3 regions of the Mesorhizobium sp. WSM4821 genome follow, and region 1 is predicted to be linked to each of the others. Evidence: predicted binding sites of a transcription regulator. Region 1 holds the regulator's gene; each other region holds the start of a gene.
The links. Region 1 encodes LexA, which represses DNA repair genes until DNA is damaged. Its sites were predicted from a motif close to TGTTCNNNNTGTGTTCNG; they were not measured.
Positions count from the first base shown of each region.

Region 1 (4,201 bases):
CTTCTGTTGACCAAACTATCGGTCGACATCGAACCGGACGCGACGCTGCCTGGCCTGAAGGTCACGGCGCTGGCCCGCGTCACCGGCAAGACCGGCGTCGAGATGGAGGCGCTGACCGCCGCCTCGGTCGCTTGCCTGACCATCTACGACATGGCCAAGGCGGTCGACCGGGCCATGGTGATCTCCGGCATCAGGCTGGTGGAAAAGACCGGCGGCAAATCCGGCGACTACAAGGTGGGCGCCCAAGGGGCAGGCCAATAATGGCGTTGCTTCCGGTCACCGAAGCGCTCGAGCGCCTGCTTGAAGGTGCTGCGCCCTCGCAAGCCGAAAGCGTCACCCTGATGGACGCCGCCGACCGTGTGCTGGCGGAGCCGCTCATGGCGCTCCGCACTCAGCCGCCCTTCAACGCATCCGCCATGGACGGCTATGCCGCGCGGGCCGCGGACGTCGCGTCCGTGCCGGCAAGACTTTCGGTGATCGGCATGGCGCCGGCCGGTCGCGGCTTCACCGGGACGGTCGGTGAGAAGCAGGCCGTGCGCATCTTCACCGGCGCGCCGCTTCCCGCGGGCGCAGACACGATCGTCATCCAGGAAAATGTCCGCGACCTCGGCGGCGGCAACATCGAAGTGACCGCATCGACGGTCGAAGGCCGCAACATCCGCCGCCTCGGGCTCGACTTCTCGAAGGGCGACGTTCTGCTGGAGAAAGGCCGCCTGCTCGATCCGGCGGCTTTGTCGCTGGCCGCGTCGGCCAACCATCCGCAAGTCAGCGTGGTGAAACGGCCGCTGGTCGCCATCATCGCCACCGGCGACGAATTGCTGCCGCCGGGCAGCGACCTTGGCCCCGATCAGATCATCTCGTCCAATGCCTATGGCGTCGCCGCCGCGGCCCGCTCGGTCGGCGCGCGTGCCCTCGATCTCGGCATCGCCGCAGACCGCAAGGAGGCGATCGCTGCGCTGGTGAAAAAAGCGGTCGAGGCAGGAGCCGACGTCATCGTCACGCTGGGCGGCGCCTCGGTCGGCGATCACGACCTCGCCCATGACGTGCTGACCGGCGAAGGCATGACGCTCGATTTCTGGAAGATCGCCATGCGGCCCGGCAAGCCGCTGATGTTCGGGCGGCTGGGCGACATCCGCTGCATCGGCCTGCCCGGCAATCCGGTGGCGAGCCTGGTCTGCACGCAGCTCTTCCTGAAGCCGCTGCTTGCGCGGTTCGGCGGCCGCGCCTACCGCCAGGACATGCGTGAGGCACGGCTGGGGACCGCGATGCCGGCCAACGACGTCAGGCAGGACTATGTACGCGCCGTCGTGAAGGAAGAAGCCGGCGTGCTGCTGGCGACACCGTTCGCCATCCAGGATTCCTCGATGCTTAGAATGCTGGCAGAAGCCAACGGGCTGATCGTGCGCGAGCCGTTCGCTCCCCCAGCTGCGACTGGCGCCGCCTGCAGCGTGCTGATGCTACGCTGAACAAAACGTCAACACATTCATTAAACTTTAAACGGTTGCAGAACACAACTGGAACAGATAGTGTTTGTTCTGGGTTTGTTTTTCTGATTCTGTCGGGGGTTCGCGATGCTGACACGCAAACAACATGAACTGCTAATGTTCATCCACGAACGGCTGAAGGAAAGCGGCATTCCGCCTTCCTTCGACGAGATGAAGGAGGCACTCGACCTCGCCTCCAAGTCGGGAATACATCGGCTGATCACGGCGCTGGAGGAGCGCGGCTTCATTCGCCGCCTGCCCAACCGCGCCCGCGCGCTTGAGGTGCTGCGCCTGCCCGATTCGATCGCGCCCGGCCTCAATGCGGCGCGCAAATTCTCGCCAAGCGTCATTCAAGGCAGCCTTGGGCAGGGCAATCTCGGACGACAGATCAAGCCGGCGCCTTCACGCATGCCTGCGGCCGGAAATGACGACGACGTCGTTGCCACCGTATCCATCCCGGTGATGGGCCGCATCGCTGCCGGCGTGCCGATCGATGCCATCCAGCACCAGACGCATTCGATCTCGGTACCGCCGGACATGATCATGGGCGGCGAGCATTATGCTTTGGAGGTCAAGGGCGATTCGATGATCGAGGCCGGCATTTTCGACGGCGACACGGTCATCATCCGCAACGCCGACACGGCGAACCCGGGAGAGATCATCGTGGCATTGGTCGACGAAGAGGAAGCGACGCTGAAGCGATTCCGCCGCAAAGGCGCCTCGATCGCCCTGGAAGCCGCCAATCCGGCCTATGAGACGCGCATCTTCGGGCCGGACCGGGTCAAGGTGCAAGGCAAGCTTGTCGGATTGATCCGGCGTTACTGAGCGGCGGCTTTTTTGGGTTTCTCGGCCTTGCGGTATGGCGGCAGGCCCCTCGCCTCTCGAGAAAACTTTCGCTGCACATGCCAGGGCCGGTACGGTTCTTCGACGGCGAAACGAATTTTTGCGCGCGTCGTCGCCGATTGCGGATCGAAGAAGACGGCGGCACTGCCCATGCGAGCGAGTTGCCGTTTGGTCACGACGAGGACCAGCGGATTGCGGCAGGGATTGTAATAGGCTGTAGCATCGTCGATGACGATCAGATCAGCAAAGGCACAGGCTGGCCGCGCGGTTTTGCGGTCGTCGGCGAGCGCGACGATCGCGCCGGACGGATGCCGGGCGAGGCACAGACCGGCAGAGCAGTAGAATGGCGCGCCCGGCGGCAGGTCCGCCGGATCGGTGATGTTGAACTGCATATCTGTTTTGGCGAACGTCTCCGGCATGATGATCGTCTCGGCCTTCAGGGCGTGTTTCCAGTTGTCGATGGTAAATTCGTTCGGACGCGCCCGGTTCACGGCAAACTCACCGCCGCCGATTGGTAGAGCGACCAGCCGCGCATTCTCCGAGATCAGCACGTCGGGCGTGGGTGTGTCGGAAATCGTCAGCAGGCCGGCAAGCGCGAAAGGCAGCGCCGCAATCCGCAGCCAGGTCGTCGCCATGGTTGCGATGACAAGTGCGATCGTCGCCAGCAGGACCGACTGCATCGAGATCAGCCCGACCGCGTCGATGGGCGAGCGCTCCGAAATCCATCCGGACACGACGATCATCGCTGTCAGGCCCTTGCCCATCACATAGAGGAAAGGCCCGTCGGCACCGAACGGCATAGCCAGAGCGCTGAGCACGGGCGAAAGGCATGACCACCAGCGAGACGATCGGCATGATCGCCAGATTGGCGAACAGGCTGAGTGGCGAGACCCGCTGGAAATGCCATATGGCAAAAGGCGCCGTAGCGCTTCCCGCGATGATGGAGGTCATGGCGAGGCCGCTCATTGCCACCAGGAATTTTCGTGTGACGAAGCCGAGCGGCGATCGTCGCGGCGGTGGCTCGGTGGCCCTGCCTGCGCGGTAGTCGGACCAGCCGGCATAAGCGCCGACGAGGGCCGCGGTCGCGGCGAAGGACATCTGAAAACTCGGCTCCACAACCTCATGCGGCGACACGACGACGATGACGGCAATCGCCGAGATCGCCAGATTGCGCATGGTGAGCGCCGCCCGGTCGAACAGCACGCGATCAGCATCACCGCCAGCATGATGAAGCTGCGCTCGGCCGCGACCACCACGCCCGAAATGATCAGATAGGCCGCGATCGAAAAGAGTGCGGCCGCGGCCGCGTATTTTTTGACCGGCCGTCGCGAGGAGAAATCGGGAAACAGCGCGAAGGCGCCGCGCAGCAGCCCCATGACCGTGCCGGCAACCAGCGCCATGTGCAGGCCGGAGATGGAGATGATGTGATAGATGCCGGTGCGCCGCATCGCCTCGTTGATCTCTTCGGGGATGCCGGCGCGCACGCCGACGACCAGCGCGGCGGCAATCTCGCCCTCGGCGCCGCCGATGCTGCCGCGAATATGGTCGGCGATGCTCTCCCGCGCGTTCTCGACCGCTGAGGAAAGACGCGCGGCAAGCGGTGCACCATCTGGCGAAGCGCCATCCGGGGGAACAGTTTTTGGAGTGCCAAGGAAAAAGCCGCTGGCGCCAATACCGGCGAAATAGCTGTCGAAGGAGTAATCATAGCCGTCCGGCTGCACCGGGCCGGTTGGTGGCAGCAGTCTGACATAGCCGGTCACTTTCGATCCGGCGGCCGCGCCCGGCGGTATTTTCATAGCCGAAGCGCGAATCCGCTTGGGCATATAGCGCAGCGCTGGCCGGGCGGTCGAGATCGCATCGATGGTCAGCCGGAT
Region 1 is NZ_CM148371.1:4,468,206-4,472,406, reverse strand. Features, by position in the region: gene moaC (cyclic pyranopterin monophosphate synthase MoaC) at 1-261, shown strand, start outside; gene AC0NID_RS21670 (molybdopterin molybdotransferase MoeA) at 261-1,466, shown strand; gene lexA (transcriptional repressor LexA) at 1,572-2,309, shown strand; partial or broken gene AC0NID_RS21660 (ComEC/Rec2 family competence protein) at 2,303-4,201, opposite strand, start outside.

Region 2 (4,201 bases), 3.0 Mb from region 1:
CTGGAATTCGAGAACTCATTGCTTGGGCAGACTTCTTTTCCGGCACGCTTCATGCATGGGAGTTTTCGAACGCATTTGTGAGATGTCATCCCATGCTACCCCCTCGAAGAACGAGCCGCGCCAGTTTGAAAAAGCCAAATCCTGTGGTGGAGGCGGCCGCTAGAAGCCGCCCTAACATCCGGAAAAGCTGCGCGACAGCATCACACGCGTCCTTCTCGCCCTTGGCGTGGGTTTGGCGCCCGCTGTCGATGTCGCCGACCTTGAGCCCAACGAGGACAGGATTTTGCCTTCCTCGCAGTCGCGACCGCGGACGGCAAGGCCATTGTCCTGGTGAGCGACGATGGCAGCCGGCATTTCGCCGAGCAACCAGGCGCGCATTTTCGAGCCATTCTTCACCACGCGCCGCGATTGCGGCGGCACCGGCATGGGCCTCGGCATCGTTCTGGCCCTCCTGAAAGCGCATGATGGCACGATCCGCCTGGTTGACTCCGAGCGCGGCGCGCGCTTCGAGATCATCCTGCCGGCTGCATGAATTGGAGCCTGATCGTTTCAGAAAACCGGCTTCGGGATCATGCTTAGAACTGGAGAAATGAAAAGTGCGCTACGACGTCGTCATCATCGGCGGAGCCATCATTGGCTCCTCGATCGCCTATTATCTGCGCGCGGAAGGGTTTTCGGGCTCGATCGCGCTGGTCGAGCGCGACCCGCAATTCGCCCATGCGGCAACGACGCTGTCCTGCGCTTCGATCCGCCAGCAGTTTTCGATTCCCGAAAACATCCGCCTGTCGCAGTTCACGCTGAAACTGTTCCGGCGGCTAACGGAAGAATTCGGGGCCGACGCCGATATCGGCTTTCGCGAAGGTGGCTACCTCATCCTTGCCGGCGAGAACGGGTTGCCGATCCTCAAGGCCAACCACCAGACGCAGTTGGCCGAGGGCGCCGACATCGTGCTTGAGGATGCGGAGGCGCTCGTCCGCCGGTTTGCATGGCTGTCGGCCGAGGGCATCACCGCCGGCGCCTATGGCCGCACGGGCGAGGGCTGGTTCGACGCGCATGCCATGCTGATGTTGTTCCGCAAGGCGCTGCGCGAGAAAAAGATCGATTTCATCACCGCCGACGTGACCGGCATCGAACGGCAGGGCGACCGTGTCACCGGCGTCGGCCTCGACAATGGCGAAAGGCTCGACGCCGGCATCGTCGTCAACGCCGCCGGGCCGAATGCCGGAAAAGTTTCGGCAATGGCCGGACTGATGCTGCCGGTGGAACCGCGCAAGCGCAATGTCTTCATCTTCGAGGCGCGCGAGAAACATGACGACATGCCGATGCTGGTCGATCCCTCAGGCATCTATGTCCGACCCGAAGGCTCGGTCTACATCACCGGCGGGGGCGAACCCGAAGAGGGCGACGGCCCCGCCGACCCCAGCGATTTCGGGCCCGACTGGCCGTTGTTCGAAGAGGTAATCTGGCCAGTGCTGGCGACCCGCATTCCGGCCTTCGAGGCGATCAAGCCGACGCGCGCCTGGGCCGGCCATTACGATTACAACACGCTCGACCAGAACGCGGTGATCGGCCCGCATCCGCAGGTGCAGAATTTTCTCTTCGCCAATGGTTTTTCCGGCCACGGCCTGCAGCAGGCGCCGGCGGTCGGCAAGGCGCTGGCCGAGCTGATCGTGCATGGCGGCTACCGCACGGTGGACTGCTCGGCGTTTGGGTATGAGCGCGTTGCCGAGGGGCGGGCTTTCAGGGAGTTGAATGTGATCTGAGGCTGGCGGGACAGCACCCCCCCCTCTGGCCTGCCGGCCATCTCCCCCGCAAGGGGGGAGATCGGCAGCTTAACCGATGATTGAAAGATTGCAGATCGGGCGGACATCAACACGTGTTCTCATTGATGCCCTGTATACCCACTTTGTTCTATAAGCATTTCCCAGTGAACCTCGTCAAGCGTCCACTACGTGGACGCCCGCGCCGCAAACCATCGAAGAGGTGCAGAAATTGCTCGCATCATGCCAGGTAAAGTCGGCCGCGCTCATCCGCAGGTATCGCAAAGGCGCCCTGTTCAGCACGGTCGAAATATCGCTGCTATGCACGAGTTGCGACAAACGGCGGGGCCTGTTAGCTGGAGATCCACAAGCTGCAACCGAATTGATGACGCTCATCTCCGCGCCATCTCACGGGGTTCAAATGCCGCTGAAAACCGCAAGGAACCGGACCGCGATTCGGTAGTTTCTTCCATGGCGTGACAAACTGGCCTGTGGACAGTTTTCGGCCGATTTGGCTATGTATTTGAAAACAGAGTCAATTTTCGATGGTTAACCCATTGAGACTTAATAAGAATTGGATTGACTGAGCAGAAGAAGTATGAGAACAATTCGTCAACAAATGATCGCCGGTTCGAGGGGAAAGCGAATGTATTCGGCGGCTGCAGAGACGGACCGTCCTTTGGGCAAGGCAGATCTCTCATATGTTGTGCCCACACAAATCTCATCCACCAAGCTGTCCATTTCGTTGAGGGGCACAAGCCGGCTTCCGTCGCGGCGCCAGTTGGACTTTCTTGGCCAGCCGGGCTCAGAGAACAAGGACGATACTGTTTTCTACTATGCGGGCGATATTTCGCTCCTGATGCGGCCATGCGTTGCGATTGTTGGAACTCGTCAGGTGTCCGAAAAGGGCCGCGCTCGGACTGCCCGTCTTGCGAGAGGGCTGGTCGAAGCGGGTATTGTTGTGGTTTCCGGTCTGGCTTACGGAGTTGACACGATTGCGCATCGCACGGCTATCGAAGCTGGCGGCAAAACAATCGCGGTGATTGGGACACCGCTTGATAAGGCGAGCCCGTCGGAAAATACGGAAATGCAAGAGGAGATTTATCGGAATCACCTCCTGATCTCTCAGTTTCCGATCGGCCAAAAAACCTCGCGCGCTAGTTTCCCGCAGAGGAACAAATTGATGGCGGCACTCACCGATGCCACAGCGGTTATGGAAGCATCGGACACGTCCGGAACTCTGCACCAAGCAGCTGAGTGTACAAAGCTCGGTAGGTGGCTGTTTATCGCACGATCGGTTGTAGATGATGAGACGTTGACTTGGCCGGAAAAGTTCCTTCGATACGAGACGTGCTTGCCGCTCGACAGTGTCGATCAGGTTATCGAGCGAGTATCTTCACCACGTGCTACCTAAGGCAACGCACTGAACTGAGCGCGCGCCTGCTTTCAACAACGCTGACATACAAGCCTTCAGCGAGTTGCCCGACTTTTGAACGTCGTCCAAAAGTAGGACATCGCGGCCCCTAATCAGATCAGGTCTTCTGACCGCGATGCTATCGAGATGCACCTGCATGCTTCGGTCGCCGCCATGAGCCAGTTTTTGAATCTTCTTCGTTCGAACGAGTGCCTGCGATGCGTCGATTCGTCTTCCAGTTGCGCTAAGAGAGGCCGCTATCGATGCTAGTCCACCTCCGGTTTTACCCGGATCGTGGGAGGGCACAACTGCGATTGCGATTCCGTCGTGAAGTTGCGGCTCCAAACGTTCTGCGAAATGCTTGACGCCAGCCGCCTTGCCGTCCTTTACGTCGAGGATGTACCCACTGTGGGCAGGATAGGTTCTGGCGTCATATCCTTCTGACTTGTGGACGCTCCAGGGCTTATAATCTCCAAGCGACACAATGCTTTCATCGCTGCCACGCAAAACCTGCCCCAATCCAACCTCCCAGTGTGTTCTTCTTACAATAGAAGCCGAACCCGCCTGATCATAGTTATCAGACAGAGCGCTAGCAACGCCGTTTTTCTAACATGTCTTTGCGCCTTACTCGATAGCATTTGGTATAGGAAAATCCTGACATTTGAAGCCGAGAGACGGAACGACGCAGCGGTTATTACAGCGAACTGACGATCTCGAAAGCGCACCTTGACAGGAACGGCGGCATGACCCAAATCGGCCCTTCCAAGACCGACAAGATACGTGTCTCGAATAGCGGCGGACATGCTCGACAAACGCCCGATTCTCCCGCACGGCGATCCTGCTCCGCCTGGGGGCCCGGCGTTAGGGGTCCGCTGCGCGTTGCCGCGGGTGGGCAAGGGCCTGAGCCTGACGCCGTTGAACTAAGACGTGATGGCCATGATTCCCATGAAGGATCAGATCGCAGCGTTTGAAAAGAAGCTCGACGCGGAATTGGCGCGGCGGCCGACCATGGGCTTCGACGCCAACA
Region 2 is NZ_CM148371.1:224,223-228,423, reverse strand. Features, by position in the region: partial or broken gene AC0NID_RS01050 (ATP-binding protein) at 301-532, shown strand; gene AC0NID_RS01045 (NAD(P)/FAD-dependent oxidoreductase) at 597-1,763, shown strand; gene AC0NID_RS01040 (DNA-processing protein DprA) at 2,407-3,174, shown strand; gene AC0NID_RS01035 (ComF family protein) at 3,157-3,693, opposite strand; gene AC0NID_RS01030 (hypothetical protein) at 4,120-4,201, shown strand, end outside.
Region 2: the regulator LexA is predicted to act here: its motif matches at 2,361-2,378, upstream of AC0NID_RS01040 (DNA-processing protein DprA).

Region 3 (4,201 bases), 970 kb from region 1:
CAATGCCTTTCGGGAGCGCTATCCAGGCGTGGAAGTGACCGTGATCGAGGGCGCGGCAAGCCATCTCACCGACCTTCTGACCGAGGGCAAGCTTGACGTCGCGCTGCTGGCCAGGCCCGAACCATTCGACCATGGCCTGAAGGCGGAACCTGTTTACCGGGAGCGCTTCGGGCTCGCCTTTTCGACCGGCCATCCTTTCGAGATGCGCAATACGCTTCATCTTACCGACGTCCGCGGCGAAGCCTATCTTGAGCGCATCAATTGCGAATATGGCGATCATATAGACGGCCTCTGCCGGAATATCGGCTTGGATGTCCGCAGCGCCTTTCGCAGCGAGCGTGAGGACTGGATCCTGGCGATGATCGCCGCCGGCATGGGCGTCTGCTTCATCGCGGAGTACTCGGCCAGCCATCCCGGTGTCTGTCACAGGCCTGTCGTCGACCCTGAAATCATCCGCGAGGTGTCGCTCGTTTCAGTGGCCGACCGCTTGCCTTCCCCTGTTGTCTCGGCTTTCGCCAAGGCGGTGAAGGAGCACGACTGGCAAACGGCCCAATAGGAGCTCCGGCTAAAGTGCAGGTGCGTCGAGTTGCATCAGAAGCCGACGCACCTGCCGAGAATCGCTTCGAGATCGTGCCCGAGCTTTGCGCTCTCGGCGGCTGGGAGCGCCGCCAGCGGCGGCAGCGGCGAGGCGTAGGAGGGGTCGGCCATCATGGCGGCAACCATCGCCTTGATGCCGGGGATCAGCGGGCCGGAAGCCACGCGCTTTCTGATCGCGGATGCGGTGGCGAGCGCGTCGGCATCGCCGTCGCGCCAGGCCGCGGCGCAAAACCTGCTCGAGAGATTGACGGTGGCGGAGATGCATCCGGCGAAGGCGCCGCCTCTCGCCTCGATCAGCGAGCCCTCGTCGCTGGGAAAAACATCGAAGTCCGGCACCGCAGCGGCCACCGTCCGGGAATAGGCCAGGTCTCCCGACGAGTCCTTGAGGCCGTGGAGGCGCGGGCCGATCCGCTCCCGCAGTGCCGCCACCAAAGCGGGGTGGAACGGAACGCCTGACAGAGCCGGGAAATGATAGAGGTAGAGCGGCGTCCGCTGCGCCGCCGTCATCTCCGCGACGGCGCTGAAATAGGCGATCACGCCGTCGTCGGGAACGTTCTTGTAATAAAAGGGCGGTAGCAGCAGCGCGCCGGCGAAGCCCAGTTCCCCGGCATGGCGGGTGAGCTCGATCGCGTCGGCGACCGCCGCGGCCCCCGTGCCGACCATCAATCGGTCGCACGGCAAGGCCTTGGCGGCGGCGGACATCAGGGCCTTGCGCTGGGCGAGGCTCATCGACGTCGCCTCGCCGGTGGTGCCGCATACATTGAGCGCGTCGCAACCTTCGTCCAGAAGCCTGCCGGCCAGCCTGACGAAGCGGACCAGGTCGGGCTCGAGCGCCCCGGTGAACGGGGTTGGAATGGCGGCGATCACACCGCGCAACCTGCTGTTGCCTGTCATTGCGGTTCTTTCGTTCGACGGGGTGTTGGTTCAGCCGGCCTGTCGAAGCAGCCTAGCTCGGGCGCGGCGGATCATTCACATGCGGATGCAGTTCGTCAACCGAGCGCGGAACATGCCGCGAAATTGGCCGGAGGATGCGGCGGCGCAGAATGGAAGCAGATCCTTCGCGCCCTCCCGCATCATTCCGGCGACGTGGCAAACCAAATTGCAATCGATGGCGGCTCACAATTCCTTTTCGGCCAGCTCGCGGAACGCGTCGGGGACCGAGCGCGACAAGCCGAGCGTGACCGAGGCGTAGCCGACCGCCTCCCAGCCGAAGCGGTCGCGGATCTTGTCGATGGCGCGATCGGCGGTCCAGCGCGCCGCACCCTTTCGAGTGCCGGGACGGCGCCGGTCGTCGGCAAGCCCGAGCGGCAGTTCCAGCTGCAGGCCGGCCTGCTGTTCCAGATGCGAGACGGCGATCGCCAGCAGCGAGATGGTCTTTTCGTGCGGATGATCGGCAAGCACCTTGCGCACCAGCGCCTCGGCGATCTCGGCCAGCATGGCGGTTGCCGAAATCGGCTGGTCGAGGGTGATCGAGCGCGTCACCGAACGCAGGTCGGCGAAGCGGACGCGAACCGTCACCGTGCGGCCGGGCCGCGATTTTGCCCGCAGCCTGGTGGCGACCCTGTCGGCCAGATGCAGCAGGGTGGGGACGAACACGTTTTCCTCGGCGGGTTTGCGGCCGAGCGCCGATTGCGCGCCGGCCGACCGCGCCCGGCGCTGCGTCTCGAGCTTGCGCGGATCGCGGTTCCACGCCAGCGCGTTGAGCTTTTCTCCCGCCGCCGGGCCGAGCAGCCGCTCCAGCGCCCCACCGTTGGTCTTCGCCAGTTCGCCGATGGTGTTGACGCCGATGCCGGCCAGCCGCTGCCTGATCACCGGACCGACGCCCCACAGCAGCTCGACCGGCAAATCGTGCAGGAACTCCAGCTCGTGGCGCGGATCGACCACCACCAGCCCGTCGGGCTTGGCCACCTGCGAAGCGATCTTGGCCAGATGCTTGGTGCGCGCCACGCCGACCGAGATCGGCAGGCCGAGCTCGGCCCGCACGCGGCGGCGGATAGAAGTGGCGATCTCGGCCGGCGAGCCGAACAGATGGGTGCAGCCGGCGACGTCGGCAAAGGCCTCGTCGATGGAAATGCGCTCGACCACCGGCGTGAAATCGCCGAGCACCTTGATGGCTGCATCGCCCAGCCGCTGGTAGTCCTTGAAGTGGCCGCCGACGAAGATCAGCCCGGGGCAGAGTTCGCGTGCGCGCCGCCCCGGCATGCCGCCACGCACGCCGAACGCCTTGGCTTCGTAGGAAGCGGCCAGCACGACGCCGCCGCCGACGGCGATCGGCTTGCCGCGCAGGGCCGGGTCGAGCAACTGTTCGACCGAGGCATAGAAGGCGTCCAGATCCGCGTGGAGGATGTTGGCTTCCATCCGGCCCGTTCGCCCATGGCGGTCCGAACGCCGCATTTGTCTCGAGAGTGGTTTTGTATGGAACATAAAAAGAACATTGCGGTCGGATTGTCAAGGAGCGCTGAGACTGGTGGGGGCAGTCGCTTCAGGTTCGCGCCGCTCATCGCCCTGCCTTCCAGCGCTGATGGTTGGCGAAAGCTGAAGCGGCATCCGATCTCCCCCGCAAGGGGGGAGATTGGCAGCTTCACCGGCAGCGCCTCCTCCGGAATGTTTAAGGCGCCTTACAGCGCCATCTTGTAGCCGAGATGGCTGGCGGTGAAGCCGAGGCGCTCGTAGAAAGCGTGCGCCTCGCGTCGGCTCTTGTCCGTGGTGAGCTGGACGGAGCTGCAGCCCCGCGCGCGGCACGCTTCAACCGCCCATTCGACCATCCGTTTGCCGACGCCGCCGGACCGCCGGTGCCGCGCAACGCGAACGCCTTCGATCTGGCCTCGCCAGGCGCCTTTCCTCGAAATGCCCGGAAGGAAGCTGAGCTGCAGGGTTCCGACCACTTGCCCGGCTTCGACAGCCACGGCCAGCAGTTGGTTGGGGTCTGCATCGATTGCCCTGAAGGCATCGAGATAGGACGGGGCGAGCGGCGTCGACGGATCTTCCCGGCCCGCGCCGAGCGCGTCATCGGCAAGCATTGCAACAATCGCCGGCAGGTCGGGCGCTTGCGCGCGACGGAACTCGATCTCGCTCATCGAGGGGATGACATACGGCGCGGTGTCGGCGACGGCAAGTCCGGTTCAATCATTTGCGACACGCGCGGTGCGGCGCGACCGGCATTCGCGGCCGATGGCGTCAGCGCCTCGGCTCAGGCGGCCTGCCGTGACCAGAGGTGGCGGCGGAAGAAGTGCGCCAGGAGCCGCTGCTGCCTGGCGCGGGCGAGATCGGCGCCGCGTCTTTCCTGGCGCCAGCGCGGCATGTTGCGGTAACAGGCGATGAAGCGGGCGGCGTCCTCGATCGCCTCCTCGGCCGATTGCGCCGGACGGATCGCTGCCAGGAACAGGGCCTCGCCGTGCTTCAGCCGGTCGACGACCGCCTTGCGCTGGTCGTGGCCTTGCCGCGCCTTGCCTATGCCGTCGAGGCGGATGGCCGCGAAGGCCGCCAGCATGGCCGGGCTGTCGCCGGTATAGCCGCAATCGCGGGCGAATTGGGCGGAGAGGGTGTCCATCCTTGGTTCCTTGCTGCAGGCGGGCGCGGCGCATGCCCAGTCCCGCCGCCCAAT
Region 3 is NZ_CM148371.1:3,500,242-3,504,442, forward strand. Features, by position in the region: gene AC0NID_RS16860 (LysR family transcriptional regulator) at 1-556, shown strand, start outside; gene AC0NID_RS16865 (dihydrodipicolinate synthase family protein) at 592-1,491, opposite strand; gene dinB (DNA polymerase IV) at 1,714-2,955, opposite strand; gene AC0NID_RS16875 (GNAT family N-acetyltransferase) at 3,216-3,674, opposite strand; gene AC0NID_RS16880 (hypothetical protein) at 3,788-4,147, opposite strand.
Region 3: the regulator LexA is predicted to act here: its motif matches at 3,014-3,031, upstream of dinB (DNA polymerase IV).